DNA from 3 places in the Streptomyces sp. NPDC089424 genome. Region 1 is predicted to be linked to each of the others. Evidence: riboswitches for the same ligand, from Rfam matches in the RefSeq annotation. Region 1 holds a riboswitch; each other region holds the start of a gene.
The links. Region 1 has a riboswitch for cobalamin ahead of ACIP2X_RS19095 ((2Fe-2S) ferredoxin domain-containing protein). Riboswitches for the same ligand answer to the same signal wherever they lie in the genome.
Positions count from the first base shown of each region.

Region 2: linked by a shared signal. The riboswitch ahead of ACIP2X_RS16995 (energy-coupling factor ABC transporter permease) and the one ahead of ACIP2X_RS19095 ((2Fe-2S) ferredoxin domain-containing protein) in region 1 are both predicted to bind cobalamin.
Region 3: linked by a shared signal. The riboswitch ahead of ACIP2X_RS25405 (prenyltransferase/squalene oxidase repeat-containing protein) and the one ahead of ACIP2X_RS19095 ((2Fe-2S) ferredoxin domain-containing protein) in region 1 are both predicted to bind cobalamin.

Region 1 covers NZ_JBIVHU010000003.1:860,891-866,261, reverse strand. Annotated here, with positions in the region: gene trxA (thioredoxin) at 1-166, shown strand, start outside; gene ACIP2X_RS19105 (UBP-type zinc finger domain-containing protein) at 172-435, shown strand; gene ACIP2X_RS19100 (FAD-dependent oxidoreductase) at 435-2,222, shown strand; partial or broken gene ACIP2X_RS19095 ((2Fe-2S) ferredoxin domain-containing protein) at 2,181-2,590, opposite strand; cobalamin riboswitch at 2,650-2,773, opposite strand; gene ACIP2X_RS19090 (IS701 family transposase) at 3,185-4,384, opposite strand; partial or broken gene ACIP2X_RS19085 (IS5 family transposase) at 4,537-5,371, opposite strand, start outside.
Region 2 covers NZ_JBIVHU010000003.1:438,677-444,047, reverse strand. Annotated here, with positions in the region: gene ACIP2X_RS17000 (hypothetical protein) at 954-2,387, opposite strand; cobalamin riboswitch at 2,718-2,902, shown strand; gene ACIP2X_RS16995 (energy-coupling factor ABC transporter permease) at 2,936-3,646, shown strand; gene ACIP2X_RS16990 (energy-coupling factor ABC transporter substrate-binding protein) at 3,643-4,002, shown strand; gene cbiQ (cobalt ECF transporter T component CbiQ) at 4,008-4,757, shown strand; gene ACIP2X_RS16980 (ATP-binding cassette domain-containing protein) at 4,754-5,371, shown strand, end outside.
Region 3 covers NZ_JBIVHU010000006.1:114,253-119,623, forward strand. Annotated here, with positions in the region: gene ACIP2X_RS25390 (aldehyde dehydrogenase) at 1-486, opposite strand, end outside; gene ACIP2X_RS25395 (MBL fold metallo-hydrolase) at 664-1,686, shown strand; gene ACIP2X_RS25400 (GNAT family N-acetyltransferase) at 1,832-2,512, shown strand; cobalamin riboswitch at 3,488-3,613, shown strand; gene ACIP2X_RS25405 (prenyltransferase/squalene oxidase repeat-containing protein) at 3,730-4,950, shown strand; gene ACIP2X_RS25410 (SCO2322 family protein) at 4,947-5,371, shown strand, end outside.

The DNA of each region.
Region 1 (5,371 bases):
CGACGTCGACAAGAACCCGCGACTGTCGCAGCGTTTCGAGGTCCAGGCCGTACCGACACTGGTGATCCTCGACCGGGGCGAGATGGTCGCCCGGCAGGCGGGGGCGGCGCCCGCCCCCGCTCTGCGCCAATGGGTGGAACAGTCGATCAGCGCCCGGAAAGGGTGATCCGGATGACCCTGCACGCAGACCCCCACCTCGCGCTCGTCCGGCCGGTCCAGCCGCTGACCCCAGAAGGGTGTCAGGAGTGTCTGATGCTCGGCGCCCCGTGGGTCCACCTGAGGCTCTGCCTGACCTGCGGGCACGTCGGCTGCTGCGACTCCTCGCCGAACAAGCACGCGCGCAAGCACGCAGCTGCCGACGCCCATCCGATCGTGCAGTCGTTCCAGCCCGGCGAGGAATGGCGCTGGTGCTACGTTCACGAGGCGTTCGTCTGATGTCCGGCGACCAGTCGCTGCCGGGCGAAGAACCGGTGCCGGAGAAAGCGGACGAGGCCGCCTTCTGGGAGACCCCGGACATCTACGGCGCGTATCCGCGCCTCACGGAGGACCAGACAGCACGTCTGGCGGAGCACGGGCAACGCCGGACCATGGCTCCGAACGACGTGTTGATCCGGGAGGGGGAGCGCTGCGAGACGTTCTTCGTCGTCCTCAGCGGTACCGTCGCCGTCGTCGAGGACTACGGCACTCCGGAGGAGCACGTGCTGCGCGTGCACGGCCCCGGTCGCTTCATCGGCGAACTCGGCCTGCTGCACGGACAAGTGGCTTTCTACACCGCTGTCGCCAGGGAGCCGGGCGAGGTCCTCGTCGTCTCCGTGGACCGGTTGCGCCACCTGGTGACCCAGGACGCCACCGTCGGGGACATCGTGCTGCGCGCCTGTCTGTGCCGTCGCGCGCTGCTTGTCGGACAGGGCGCCGGCTTCCGCATCATCGGCTCGCGTTACTCGCCCGACACCAGACGGCTGCGCGAATTCGCCGTCCGCAACCGGCTGCCGCACCGCTGGATCGACCTGGAGACCGACGAGGAGGCCGAGGAGCTGCTGCGCCGCTTCGGCGTCGGCCCGGCGGAGATCCCACTCGTCATCTGGCGGGACACCACCCTGTTGCGCAACCCCAGCAACGCGGAACTGGCCCGGCTCATCGGCCTGCCGTCACTACCCGCCGGAAACCGTCACGGCGACGTCCTCATCGTAGGCTCCGGACCAGCCGGCCTCGCCGCCGCGGTCTATGCCGCCTCCGAGGGCCTAAGAACCACGGTGGTGGAGACGATGGCCACCGGCGGCCAGGCCGGCACGTCGTCCCGCATCGAGAATCTGCTGGGCTTCCCATCCGGCATCTCCGGCGCCGAACTCACCGAACGCGCCGTGCTCCAGGCCGACAAGTTCGGCGCCAGGATCAGCCTTCCGCTGGAGGCGACCGGTCTCCATCCCAAGGACGAGGACCACTACGTAGTGGCGTTCGCCGACGGCAGTGAGATCGCCGCCCGCGCCGTCGTCCTGGCCATGGGTGCCCGCTACCGCCGGCTCCAGGTGCCCGGCATCGAACGCCTGGAGGGAACGGGCGTGCACTACTCGGCGACCGTCTACGAGGCCCAGCAGTGCCGCACCGACCCGGTGGCCGTCGTCGGCGGAGGCAACTCGGCGGGCCAGGCGGTGCTGTTCCTCGCCGAGTACGCGCCGAAGGTGCACCTGCTGGTCCGAGGAGCCAGCCTTGATGCCAACATGTCCCGCTACCTGGTCGACCAGGTCGAACGCCATCCGCGGGTGGAGGTCATGCTGCACACCGAGGTCACCGAGGCCATCGGCCACGACGTGCTGGAGGAACTCGACGTGGTCGACAACCGCACGGGCGGGCACCGCCGGCTCGCGGTACGGAGCCTGTTCATCTTCACCGGCGCTGAACCTCACACCGAGTGGCTCGCCGGCATCATCGCCCTCGACTCCCGCGGCTTCGTCCTCACCGGGCCGCAGGCTCAGGAGGCCTGCGCCCACCCCGAGGTGTGGCACGGCAGAGGGCGCTCGTGCATGACCCTGGAGACCAGCCTGCCCGGGGTCTTCGCGGTAGGGGACGTCCGTAGCGGCTCGGTGAAACGGGTGGCCTCCGCGGTCGGCGAAGGCGCGATGAGCATCCACTTCGTGCACCGCTACCTGGGCCGCACGGCCGCGCCGGGCGGCACCGACAGCTCACCGCACACCCGTCCGAAGGAGTCCGCTTGGCTCGCATGACGCCCAGGAGGTGAAGGCATACAGGTCGAGGATGTCCGGCAACGGAGTGACTCCCGGGCCGCCGGCGCGTACCCAGGCGACGAGTCCTCCGTCGCGTCCGTGTCGTTGACGAGCCCCAGCCAGACCGGCCGGGCACCGGCGGCACTGCGGACGGCTGTACAGCGAATACGTTGGCCTGCCACACGTCACGGCAGTCGGAGATGCGCACCGGCACATCCGCCCGCAGTCTCGGTCTGTGCGGCGTGATCGATTCCGGTCCCCTTGGGGCTGCCACAGCAGCAATCGCGGCATACGACTACTAGGCACGGCACCGGACCGTTCGCCTCCACAGTCTCGCCTGAAGCCTCTTCCGTCGGCCTCCCGGGCATCACACCACTCCCCCGCCCGGGGAGATCCGCCCCGGCGTTGCTCGAGGAGACGACCGCGTGAGTCTCCTGGCTCCCGGGTCGCCGCTCGCCCCGCCTTGCCACCCGGTCCTGGGGCGGCGGCCTGCGGGAACTCGCTCACCGGTCACAGTGGCGGGACCGCGCCGGATTCACACCGGCTTCCTCGGACCGCCGTCGCCGTATGTCGCCGGCCATCATCCCGTCACTGCGGCGACACCGTCACCTGCCCACCGCGCGGAAGGGCTCCCGTGAGCGGCGTGCCCGCGGGAGTCCTTTCGTACGCGCCTGCCGTGAGGAGTGACACGACAATTATGAGCAGGACATCGGGGCGGCTACGTCGTCGGGGCGGCAGCAGGCTGTCGCCGCGCTCCCCAGCGGCCCCTAGTACTCCAGTTGCAGTTCGCTATTCCTGCTGGTCAGCGGCGTGTTCGTGAGTGTACTGGGCTGATGTTCCGTCAGGCGGCGGGAGTTCGTGACTTCGGGTGCGGCGGCGGTAGTGACAGCGCATGGCGATCGCCTGGTGACGGCGGCGCCAGCGGGACCAATTCAGTGCGTGGCGTGTGCGCCGGACATGCGTCAGCGTGGGGCGGCCAACTGCCAGGAGTCGCCGGATTTCCGCCACCGTGAGCGGGACGAGATCGCCGGAACCGATTCTGCGGCCCCCCTTTCCGTCCCCGCGGCGGCGGCCATGGCAGCGAGGAAGGCGTGGGCGAGCATGGCCAGAGTGATGTGCCGATACCAGCCCGGATACCGGCGAACTTCGTACTGATCCAGGCCGCACTCGTTCTTCGCGGCCTGGAAAGCCTCCTCGATCGCCCAGCGCGTCCCGGCGATCCGTACCAGTTCGGTGATGCCGGTGCCGGCTGGTGCATAGGCGAGGTAGTAGGCGATCTCGTCCGGGCGGGCCAGGCTGCGGCGGGCCAGCACCCACCGGTCGTGGGTGGGCGCATCGCCGTCGAAGTCATCGATCGCGGGCAGCCTCGCCGCCGCCCAGTCGTAGACGCGCGGCCCTTTCGCGCCCGCCCCACAGGAGTGGCGTTCCCAGGCGTCCTCGGGTGCCTGGGAGATGGCGAAGTCGATGCGGCCGATGGCGTGCACGTGCTGGGACTTCGGCACGGCCAGGACATAGCCGACGCCGGCCTCCTCCAGCAGGCGGCGCAGCCGCCACTCCTGGCCGTAGGCCGAGTCTGCGGTCACCCAGGCGATCGGCAGCGGCGAGGCCAGGGCCCGCATGATGATGGCCTTCGCGAGATCGCCTTGGGTGGCGAACGTGCGCTCGTCGGGAATCTTCGCCTCTGTGCAGCGGGCCGGATCAGAGGTCCAGGACTTCGGCAAGTACAGCTCTCGGTCCACCAGCGCGCGGCCCTTGGAGGAGGCATAGGCGGCGAACACGCCGATCTGGCAGTTCTCGGTGCGGCCGGCGGTGCCGGAGTACTGCCGTTGCACCCCGGCTGAGACGGTGCCCTTCTTGATGAACCCGGTGTCGTCGATGATCAGCACCCCGGCCGTGTCCCCGAGCTTCTCAGCGACGTATTCCTGCAGGGCATCACGGATTTCGTCGGGATCCCAGCAGGCTCGGCTCAGCAAGTGCTGCAACCCTGCGGGAGTGTGGTGACCGGCATGCTCGGCCAGCTGCCAGCTGTTCTTCCGGCCCACTGGTCCGAGCAGGCCGTGCACATAGGCCCGCATCCGCCGCCGAAGATCCACCCGCCCGAAGCGGTGACCGATCCGCACCAGCAGTTCTTCCAGCTCCGCCGACCAGACATCGGGCCGCACATCATCTTGCACGACAAGCACAACGGCCCACCGCACCCGAAGTCACGAACTCCCGCCGCCTGACGGAACATCAGCCCAGTACACCCACGAACACGCCACTGACCAGCAGGAATAGCGAACTGCAACTGGAGTACTAGGCGCTGTTTCTCGGATCATGTGCGGAGCCAGATGATGAGTGCGGCGAGGGTTACGGTGCCGAGGTAGGTGTAGGCCCGTTTCTCGTAGCGTGTGGCGACGGCGCGGAAGCCTTTCAGGCGGTTGATGGCACGCTCGACGGTGTTGCGCTTCGTGTAGCGCTCGCGGTCGAACCCGGTGGGCCGGTCACCCCGGGAACCGCGGTTCTGCCGGTGCCTGCGCTGGTCGAGCCGTTCGGGGATGGTGTGCGGTATTCCGCGCCGTCGCAGGTAGCGGCGGTTTTCGCGGGACGTGTAGGCCTTGTCGGCCAGGACATGGTCGGGTCGGCTGCGGGGCCGGCCGACTCCAATACGGGGCACGGACAGCTGCTCCAGGACGGGGCGGAGTTGGGGCCGTCGCCGTAGTGTCCGGGGGTCAGGAGGAGGGCGAGGGGCCGACGTCGTCCGTCGGCTGCGAGGTGGATCTTGGTGGTGAAGCCGCCGCGGGAGCGTCCCAGACACTCGCCGATCTGAGCACCTCCTCCAATCGGACGGCCAGTTTCCGAAGCACCGGATCGACCTGGTTCGTCCGCGGACGGACCCCTCTTTGAGAAGCGACGGCGGGCGGTGACTTCCGTGCGCCGGCGGCGTGCTGGTGGACACGCACCGCCGTGGAGTCCACCGACACGTCCCAGTCGATCCGGCCGGCGGCGTCCTCGGCGGCCTGCACCTGCGACAGCAGCATCTGCCAGGTCCCGTCCGCCGACCAGCGACGATGGCGCTTATAGACCGTCTCCCACGGCCCGAACCGCTCCGGAAGATCCCGCCACTGCACCCCCGTGCGAACCCGGTAGAGCACTCCGTTGATCACCCG
Region 2 (5,371 bases), 420 kb from region 1:
CTCGGAGGCTAGATCGACTTCTCGCGCGGCGCTCATCGGGAAGGCCATCCAGGGGTTCTGAGGCTCCGTCGGCCACGGATGGGCGCGGGCTGTCCGGCCGGTACCCCCGATGCAGCAGCCGCCTCGGCATCGCCGCTGGCAGGAGCGGTCCGCCTCCCCGCGCTCGGCCCAGCGTCCGGCCCGGACGCGCCACCCCTGCGTGGGGGCTGATCGACCGTCACCCGTGTGCGCGGCCGTCCCGTCCACCGGCGACCTGCTCGACCGTGGGTCTGGCCCCCGCGCGGCCCGCCGTCCGGAACTGGCGGGCCCGCACCTGTGAAGGTGCCGCGCGGGGTACCCGGAACCTACGCCTCCACTTGTCGAAACGGAAGACCCTTCGCTCCCTCGTGCTCGATGATCTTGGATCCCTGCGACGAACGGGCCTCTCAGTACACTCCGTCACCACTGTTGGACGTGGGGTGAGGAGTGAGGCGTGGGTCCGCTCCCGCAGCCTCGCCCAGCTCCTCGGGGACCGTGGCCGCCCGACTCCCGCGGAGGCCGGTTGGATCGGCGGTCGGATCGCCGGCGCGCTCGCGAAGTCGCACGGCGAAGGCGTGGTGCGCGGCGATGTGACCCCGAAAAACATCCTGCGACGGGCGGCATCCGCGGCAAGCCCCGCCGTCTCGCCCCCGAGGTGGCCCGCGGCCGGGCGGGGGACGAGAAGTCCGACGTCTTCTCCCTGGGCGCGAGCCTCTTCATGGCGATCGAAGGGCGCTCTCCCTACGGGGAGTTCGAGAACCTCATGGGCTACCTGGCCAAGGCGCAGGCGCTGTGCGGCACCGCCGAGTCGCTGTCGGGCGCGGCCGTGTCGGACCATCGCGAAGAGCCTGCCGACGTCGTCGCGAGGGTGAGGGTCAGCCGCGGCGGCGTGGGGGCGGACCCTCCCCGGGTCCGTCCTCCACGCCGTCGGCCGGTCAGCGGTTGGTCAGCGGCCTGAACGCGTTGCGCACGTCGGAACTGGAGTCGTTGACATACCGGTTCCGCGGTGGGTTGTCTTCGTCGCCCCAGGTCACGTACGACAGGACCGCGGGGCAGCTGGATCCGCTGATCTGGATCGTGCGCCGGGAGACGAGCTTGCCGGTGCGCACCTCGTAGACCCGTACCGGGATCGCGATCCGGTGGAAGGTCACGTACGTGATGGTGCCGGACCGCTGGCTCTGGTAAGGGCACGTCTGGACGGACGTCCCGAAGTCCTCCTCGCCCACGCAGACGACCGCCGCCGCGCGAGCGGCGTCGGTGGCCTTCCAGTTGCCGGGGAGCTGGTTGGTGTACTCGGTGTTGCCGAAGTACATCGCCCGGTTGGTGCCCTTGCCCATGGGCTTGGCGGCGCTGTACTTGGCCGGCCGGGAGCAGTACTCGGGTTGTTCGTCCTGCGTGCCGGTCAGCAGGGAGCGGACGTTGTCCAGCTCGATGGCCTGCGTGGCCTTGGTGACGCCGGTGCGGGCCCGGCTCTCCAGACCGTCGTCGGGATACTCGTCGAGCAGCTGCCGGTAGTGCGCCCTGGCGGCCTGCCAGTCGTCGCCCTGCATAAGGGTGTCACCGCAGGCGACGAGCGCGGCGGGCGCCACGCGGTCCGCGGTGGACGCGGACCGGTCGAGCTGGTCGCGGGTCGCCTCGCGGTCGCGGAGCCAGTCGGTGACGCCGACGGTCCCGCAGGGGTTGTCCGTGGGCAGTCCGTCGAGGAAGCCGTCGAGGACCGTGCCGACGGTCCGCTCGTTGCCGGGTTCGCGGAGCACCGAGGTGAGGATGCCGAAGCCCCGTTCCAGTGCCTCGGTGTCGTTGCCCAGGCCTCTGTCCAGCAGTACTTCGGCCGTTCCCAGGTTCCGGCAGTCCTCGACCACCTCGTCACCGCGGGCGCTGACCGGGGCGCCGGCCACGCGGTGCCCGGCCCACACCTCGTCCTGGGCGCGGAACACCGCGGCGCAGTCGCCCTTGTCGCGGGCCTCGGTGACGTCCTGTCCGATGCGCAGGGCGTCGTAGCGCAGGAGTCCCACCGCCAGCAGCACCGGCACGGTGACGCAGAGCGCGATCAGGCGCTGCCTACGGGACGCGACGCGCGGGACGCCGCGGCTCGCGAGGAACCATCCGTGGGCGCCGAGCGCGACCCACCACACCAGCGCGGCGATCTCGTAGCCCCACGCGGCGGTTGCGGCGAGCAGCGAGACGAGGACGACCGTGCCCAGCAGGGACAGTACGGCGAGTGCGCGGCGTCCGAGCAGCCAGTAGCCGACGCCGAGCAGGGAGGCGTTGCCGAGGGCGGCGGCCAGCGGGTCCTGGTGGTGGACGCGAGGCGGCTCGGGCGGCCGTGGCGGTGGTGCGAAGGGTGTGGTGTAGGTCGGTTCGTCCATCGTGCTCTCCCCCTGGTGCGAGTGGTTCCCCGTGCAGCCGTCGGTGCCGGAGTCACCGGGACCCCGCTTCCGGTGCCGGCGCCACCGGGCCCCCGGTTCGGCGTGCCCCCCGGCCGGCGAACTGCCTCTCAACTCACTTATTTCCCAATGCCGTTGCTGTCCAGCCGTCCGGCGCGCCCTTTATCGGGGCCGCCTCCGGGGAGCGGCCCCGAACCGGCCCCGAACCCGGCGCCGACCAGCGGCGCCGGCCCCGCGCGCCGCCTCGGCGCGCCGCGTGACCAGCGCCTTCGCGCCCCCGATGCGCCGCTTGTCACCACCCCCGCGGGCGCACTACTGTCACCACGCCTTGGTGAACGGGAAATCCGGTGCGATACCGGTGCGGCCCTCGCCACTGTGATCGGGAAGTCCGGCTCCGGCCCTCAGGGGCAGCCACTGGGTCCAAGTGACCCGGGAAGGCGGAGCGCGGGCGGTGTCACCCGTCAGCCAGGAGACCGGCCGAGGCACGTTGTACACCATCCACGAGGTGCTGGAGAGGGTCTGCTGAAGCCATGCACATAGCCGAGGGTTTTCTGCCTCCGGCGCACGCGATCGCCTGGGGTGCCGCGTCCGCGCCGTTCGTCGTCCACGGAGTCCGTTCCCTCACCCGTGAGGTCAGGGAACATCCCGAGAGCACCCTGCTGCTCGGCGCCTCGGGCGCCTTCACGTTCGTCCTGTCGGCCCTGAAACTGCCGTCCGTGACCGGAAGCTGCTCGCATCCCACCGGCACGGGACTGGGCGCCATCCTGTTCCGGCCGCCGGTCATGGCGGTGCTGGGCACCATCACCCTGTTGTTCCAGGCGCTGTTGCTGGCGCACGGCGGACTGACGACGCTCGGCGCCAACGTCTTCTCGATGGCGATCGTCGGCCCCTGGGCCGGGTACGGCGTCTACCGGTTGCTGCGGCGCTACGACGTGCCGCTGATGGTCGCCGTGTTCTTCGGCGCGTTCGTCGCCGACCTGTCCACGTACTGCGTCACCAGCGTCCAGCTGGCACTCGCCTTTCCCGACCCGAGCAGCGGATTCCTGGGCGCGCTCGGCAAGTTCGGCTCCATCTTCGCGGTCACGCAGATCCCGCTCGCGGTGAGCGAGGGGCTGCTGACGGTGCTGGTGATGCGGCTGCTCGTGCAGTCCAGCAAGGGGGAACTGACCCGGCTGGGCGTGCTGCTCACCCCCAAGGGGACCCGCGGCGCGAACGCCGACGCCGAGGCGGTGGCCCGGTGAAGCGCCATACGAGGACCAACCTCCTGCTGCTGCTCGCGGTCGTCGCCCTCGCGGTGCTTCCGCTGGTACTCGGCCTCGGCGACCACAAGGAGGAGCCGTTCACCGGCGCCGACGCCGAGGCGGAGACGGCGATCACCGAGCTGGACCCGGACTACGAGCCCTGGTTCGCCCCGCTGTACGAGCCGCCGTCCGGTGAGATCGAGTCGGGGCTGTTCGCCCTCCAGGCGGCGGTCGGCGCGGGCGCGCTCGCGTACTACTTCGGGGTCCGGCGGGGCCGTCGCCAGGGTGAGGCCCGGGCCAGGGAGCTGCAGGGCGCGGCGCGGGTGTCCGGGGCCGACGGGGCCGAAGGGGCCTGAGCCTCGTGCTGCCGATCGACGCGGCGGCGCACAGCAGTCGCTGGCGCCGCCGCCACCCCGTGGACAAGGCCGTGCTCGGGCTGGGCCTCACGGTGCTGGCGATCTCCCTGCCACCCTGGCCGGGAGCGGCACTGGTGCTGGTGACGGCGCTGGCCGTGCTGCTCGGGCCGGCGGGCGTGCCATGGCGGCGGCTGTGGCTCGCGTACCGCGTGCCGCTGGGCTTCTGCGTCACCGGCGCGCTGCCGTTGCTGGTGCGGGTCGGAGGGCCGGGCGGGTTCGTCGGTCTCGCCGACGGCGGCGCCGTCCGTGCCGGGGAGTTGCTGCTGCGGACCTCGGCGGCCTCACTCGGCGTGCTGCTGTTCGCGTTCACCACCCCGATGTCCGACCTGTTGCCCCGCCTGGTGCGGGCCGGCGTGCCCGCGCCCGTGGTGGACGTGGCGCTGGTGACGTACCGCATGAGCTTTCTGCTCCTCGACTCGGTGCGCCGGATCCGCGAGGCGCAGGCGGCGCGGCTCGGGCACACCACGCGCGCCGCCCAGTGGCGGTCGCTGGCCGGGCTGGGCGCCACGGCCTTCGTGCGCGCGTTCGACCGGGCGAGTCGCCTGCAGGCCGGGCTCGCCGGGCGCGGCTACGACGGCACCCTGCGCGTCCTGGTGCCCGAGGCCCGCGTCTCCGTGCCGTTCACCGTGGTGAGCATCGCGCTGCTCGGGGCGCTCGCCGCCCTCACCTTCGTACTCGAAAGGCCGCTGTCATGAGCGAGGCCGCACCCCTGGTCGCCCTGCGCGACGTGTCGTTCGCCTACGAGGACGGCCCGGCCGTGCTCACCGGCCTCGACTTCGAGGTGCGCGAGGGGCGCGCGCTGGCGCTGCTCGGCCGCAACGGCAGCGGCAAGACCACGCTGATGCGGCTGCTCAGCGGGGGACTCCGGCCGCGGGCCGGGGAGTTGACGGTGGACGGCGGCACGGTGTCGTACGACCGCAAGGGGCTGACCCGGTTGCGGACCACCGTCCAGCTGGTGGTGCAGGATCCGGACGACCAGCTCTTCGCCGCCTCGGTGGCGCAGGACGTCTCCTTCGGGCCGCTCAACCTGGGGCTCGCGGACTCCGAGGTGCGGGCGCGGGTGGCCCAGGCGCTGGCCGCGCTGGACATCGCCGCGCTGGCGGACCGGCCCACGCATCTGCTGTCGTACGGGCAGCGCAAGCGGACCGCGATCGCCGGGGCCGTCGCCATGCGGCCGCGGGTGCTGATCCTCGACGAGCCGACGGCCGGGCTCGATCCCGACGGCCAGGAACGGCTGCTCGCCACCCTGGACGGGTTGCGTGCGAGCGGTACGACGGTGGTGATGGCCACCCACGACGTCGACCTTGCG
Region 3 (5,371 bases), on a different contig from region 1:
GGCCACGAACTGCGGGACGTTCCACGGCACCACCGCCGCGACGACCCCGACCGGTTCGCGCCGGACGAGCAGCCGTCCGAGCACGCCGTCGCGGCTCTCCTCGTGGCGGAAGTCGCGGGCGACCCGGATCGCCGTGTCCCAGACCATCATCGCGCCGAGCGCCTGCGCGAGGACGCTCCAGGAGTACGGCGAGCCGTTCTCGGACGAGATCACGCGGGCGATCTCCTCGTGCCGGGCGGCGATGCCGTCCTTGATCCGCCCCACGACCTCGATCCGCTCGTCGAGGGACATCCGCGGCCAGGGGCCCTCGTCGAAGGCCCGGCGGGCGGCCGCGAGCGCCCGGTCCACGTCCTGCGCCGAGGCGTGCGGCACGCGCCCGAGGACCTCCTCGGTGTGCGGGGAGATCACCTCGATGACGTCCTTGCCGAGGGGTTCGGTCAACTCCCCGCCGATGAACAGCTGTCCGTGTTCCACGAGCTCGGTCATGGCGACTGCCCTCCCTGGTCCCCGACGCCGCTCCCCTGACACTCCATCAGATGCGCGGACTACGAAGACTGATACCAGCTCGTCCCCGAGGAGTCCACGGCCCGGAACCGGTGACTCGGGCTCCCATGGAAACGTGTTCTAGTTATAGTGACCGCACGGCGGCGATCGGGGGAGCCCATGACGCAGGTGCACGACCACGGCGGCGGCGTACGGTCCCTGAAGGTCCCCATTCCGGACAACCCCCTGGGCCACACCCTCGTCCACGTCGTCGACACCGACGCCGGCCCGGTGCTGATCGACACCGGCTGGGACGACCCGGCGTCCTGGGACACCCTGGCCGCGGGGCTCGCGGCGTGCGGCACCTCGGCCGCCGAGGTGCACGGCGTGGTCGTCACCCACCACCACCCCGACCACCACGGCCTGTCGGGCCGCGTGCGGGAGGCCTCGGGGGCGTGGATCGCGATGCACGCGGCGGACGCGGCCGTGGTCCGGCGCACGCACGAGGCCCGCCCCGAGCACTGGTTCGCGTACATGGCGGACAAGCTCACCGCGGCCGGCGCCCCCGAGGCCCACATCGCCCCGCTGCGCACCGCCCGCGGTCGGCTGCCCGGCCTCTCCCCCGCCCTCCCCGACCGCGAGATCGTCCCCGGTGAGCTGCTCGCCCTGCCCGGGCGCCGGCTGCGCGCGATCTGGACACCGGGCCACACGCCGGGCCACGTCTGCCTGCACCTGGAGGAGGAGCACCCCGCCCGACTGCCGGGCCACGGACGCCTGTTCTCCGGCGACCACGTGCTGCCCGAGATCACCCCGCACATCGGCCTGTACGAGGACCCGGACGACACGACCGTGACCGACCCGCTCGGCGACTACCTGGCCTCCCTGGAGCGCGTCGCGCGCCTCGACCCCGCCGAGGTCCTCCCGGCGCACCAGTACGCCTTCACCGACGCCCCCGCCCGGGTGGCCCAGTTGCTCGCCCACCACGAGGCGCGGCTGACCGGCCTGCTGGTGCTCCTGGCCGAGCCCCTGACCCCCTGGCGGCTCGCCGAGCGCATGGACTGGAACCGGCCCTGGGCCGAGATCCCCTACGGTTCCCGCACCATCGCCGTCTCCGAGGCGGAGGCCCATCTGCGCCGGCTGGTGAAACTGGGGCGGGCGGAGGCCGTCGCGGGCAGCGATCCGGTGACGTACGTGGCGGTGTGAGCGTCCGCGCGGCAGCGGGTCGCGACGCCCGCGTCGGGCCTGGCGGTAGATTCGGCCCCGTCCCCTGGACGACGGCGGCCACCGCCGCGCTTTCAGGGCCTGTCCGTCACGGGTCTGTCATCCCTTCCTCCCCACGGGAGTTCGTATGCTGTGGGCGCGACTGAGGCGTCGCAGGTCACTGCCGCCGCTCCCGGTGCCGGGGCCGTGCGCGCTCGGCCGGCACACGGTGCACACCGGAGGTCTGCTGCTGTACACCCCGGAGACCCAGCTGGACCTGCTGGCGGCGGTCGCCGCCGGATCGGACGGCGCGGCGCAGCGGTGGCTCGGGATGCGGGGCGAGGAGGTCGTCGCCGACACCCGCATCCGGGAGTCCCTGCTGCGGATGCGCCCCGGCGACAGTCACCGTGGCATCCCCCCGCGGTGGCTCTCGGCGTTCGAACTCGACCCCGAGGGCGGTGAGGTCCTGGTGGCCGTGGGCCGGGAGGACGGCCGCTACGCCGGGGCCCTCCAACTCGACCGCACCGCCGGGCAGATCGGCGGCTGGCTCGCACCGCACGCCCGCGGCCGGGGCCTCGGCGCGGAGCTGTTCGCCGCGGGCGCCCAGCTCGGCCACACCCACTTCGGCCTGGACTCGGTCCACGCCGGGACCGAGGTCACCAACTCGGCCTGCCGGGGCGCCCTCACGCGCGCGGGCTTCGTGCCGGCAGAGGGGCCGCCCCGGCACACCCTGCGCGACGGCCGCGAGATCGACGCGACCTGGTTCCGCCACGAGTCCGCCCCCGTCACCCGCTGCCGCGCAGCAAACCTGATCCGAACCGGCGCGTAGCCCTCCGGGGCGACGAGCGACCCCACGGAACCTTGCCCACAATGCAACCGCCGCCCCCCACAAGGGCCTGCGCATCCCACCCAGGATGCGACCGGATGCCTCACGGCGGCTTGCGCCGCAGCCCGCCCGGGGTGTGACCGGCAACCCCACGGGCCCTTGCGCCGCAGCCCGCCCGGGATGTGAACCGCAACCCCACGGGCGCTTGCGCCGCAGCCCGCCCGGGATGTGACCGGCAACCCCACGGGCGCTTGCGCGTCCGGTGACGGGCGGCCCGACGGGGGCTTGCACGAAGCCCGCACGGGGTAGCGGGCGGCCCAACGGGGCGCATGTCCGCCCAGGATGCGACCAACGGCCCCCCGGGAGCCTGCGCGTAGCGCGCCCGGGGTGTGGTTGGCGGCCCCAAGGGGGCTTGCACGCGGCCCGCACGGGGTGGCTTGCGGCCCAACGGGGCTTATCCGTAGCCCGCCCAGGATGCGACCAGCAACCCCACAAGGCCTGCGCGCCCACCCAGGATGCGACCGGATGCCTCACGGCGGCTTACGCCGCAGCCCGCCCAGGATGCGACCAACGGCCCCCGGGAGCCTGCGCATAGCGCGCCCGGGGTGTGACCGACGGTCCCACGGGGGCTTGCACGTGGCCCGCACGGGGTGGCGGCGCCCAACAGGGCCTATCTGTAGCCCGCCCAGAATGCGACCCTCAGCCCCACGGGAGCCTGCGCGCAGCCGCCCCAGGATGCGACCGTCAGCCCCACAAGGGCCTGCGCGTAGCCCGCCCGGGGCGCGACCGTCAGCCCCACGGGAGCCTCGTAGCCCACCCGAGATGTGACCGGCAATCCCACAAGGGCCTGCGCGTAGCCCATCCAGGATGCGGCCGCCGCCCCCGCAGGACTTGCACCTAGCCCACCCGAGGTGCCCCGCGGGGGTCTGTGCCCGGTCCGGTCGGGGTGTGACCGGCGCCCCATGGGGCTGGGGCTACGGGCGGGTAGAGTGGCCCGGTCGTCATCACACCCGTACGGGGGAAAGCCGGTGCAAATCCGGCGCTGACCCGCAACCGTGAGCAGCCGAGGCTGTGAGCCGGACCGCCCCGCACGGCAGCGTGACCGGCTCAAGTGCACCGGCAACCGGCCGGTGTACGGCACCGTCGAGGTATACGGAGCCGAGCCGCCCGGGGGTTGCCCGTGCTGCGCGGCTCCCCGCAGGGAGAGGCACCCGCCGATCATGAACGTCGTCCGCCGCAGCGCAGCGGCCCTGGCCGTCACCGCAGTGATCGGCGCCGCCGGGGTCCCGGCCGCCCAGGCCGCGAGCCCCTCCCCGTCGCTGCCCTCGGGGCTGTACGGCACGGGTGACCCCACCTACGACGGCGTGTGGCGCCAGTCCCTCGCCCTGCTCGCCCACGACGCCGTCGGCGTGCGGCCCGCCGCCGCGGGCGTGGAGTGGCTGGCCGGACAGCAGTGCGCCGACGGCGCGTTCGCGCCGTACCGCGCCGACACCGCCAAGCCCTGCGACGCCAAGACGCCGGTCGACACCAACATGACGGCCGCCGCCGTGCAGGCACTCGCCGCGCTCGGCGGGCACGACGCCGTCACCGGCAAGGCCGTCACCTGGCTGAAGTCCGCGCAGGGCAAGGACGGCGGCTGGGGCTACACCGCCGGCGGCCCCAGCGACGCCAACTCGACCTCCCTCGTCATCGGAGCCCTCGCCGCCGCGGGCGAGCGGCCGCAGGACGTCGTCAAGGGCGGCCGGTCCGCCCAGGACGCCCTGCTCGCGTTCGCCATACCGTGCGACGACGCCAAGGGCGCCGGGGCGTTCGCCTACCAGCCCGACAAGAAGGGCGCCCTCGCCGCCAATCCGGACGCCACCGCGGCCGGCGTGCTGGGCTCGCTCGGCAAGGGCCTGGCCGCCGAGGCCGCCGGCACCGCCGCCGCGCCCTCCTGCGCCGACGGCGACGACCTCACCCCCGAGCGGGCCGCCGCGAACGGCGCCTCCTACCTCGCCGACGCGCTCGCCGCGGACGGCCACCTCATGTCGGCCCTCCCCGGTTCCGAGGACCAGCCCGACTACGGCAACACGGCCGACGCCGTCGTGGCCCTCGCCGCCCAGGGCGGCGCGGCCCGAGCGGCCGGGCCCCTCAAGTGGCTGGAGCGGAACGCCGTCGCCTGGGCCAAGCAGAGCGGCCCGGCCGCCTACGCCCAGCTGATCCTCGCCGCGCACGCGGCCGGTGGCGACCCGCGCGACTTCGGCGGCACGGACCTCGTGCGGCTGCTGAACGCGTCGGGCCCCGCGCCGCAGAGCGCGCAGCGGCCCGCCACCGCGGACAGCGAGGCCACGTCCGAGTCGGACGACGGCTTCGGTGTCTGGTGGTACGTCGGCGTCTGCCTCGTCGCCGGTGTCGGCATCGGCTTCCTGCTCAGCGGCCGGAACCGGAAGCAGCAGCCGTGATACGCCGGGCGGCGGCCCTCCTCGCCGCGCTCCTGATCGCCCTGGCCGCCGGCACGGGCCCGGCCCAGGCCACCGGCTACCGCTACTGGTCGTTCTGGGAGCGCGACGGCAAGGCGTGGACGTACGCCACCCAGGGTCCCTCCCTCGCCCGCCCCGCGGACGGCTCCGTGCAGGGTTTCCGTTTCGCGGTCAGCGAGGACTCCGCGGACGCGTCCCGGCCGCGCGGCGAGGCCGGCTTCACCACGATCTGCGCGGGCACCCCGGCGCGGGACGGCCACAAGCGGGTGGCCCTGGTCATCGACTTCGGCACGGCGTCGGACGCCCCGTCCGGCGAGACGCCGCCCGCGCCCCGCACGGCCTGCGCCCGGCTCGCCCCGGACGCGACGGCGGCGGAGGCCCTGGCGGCGGTCGCCAAGCCGCT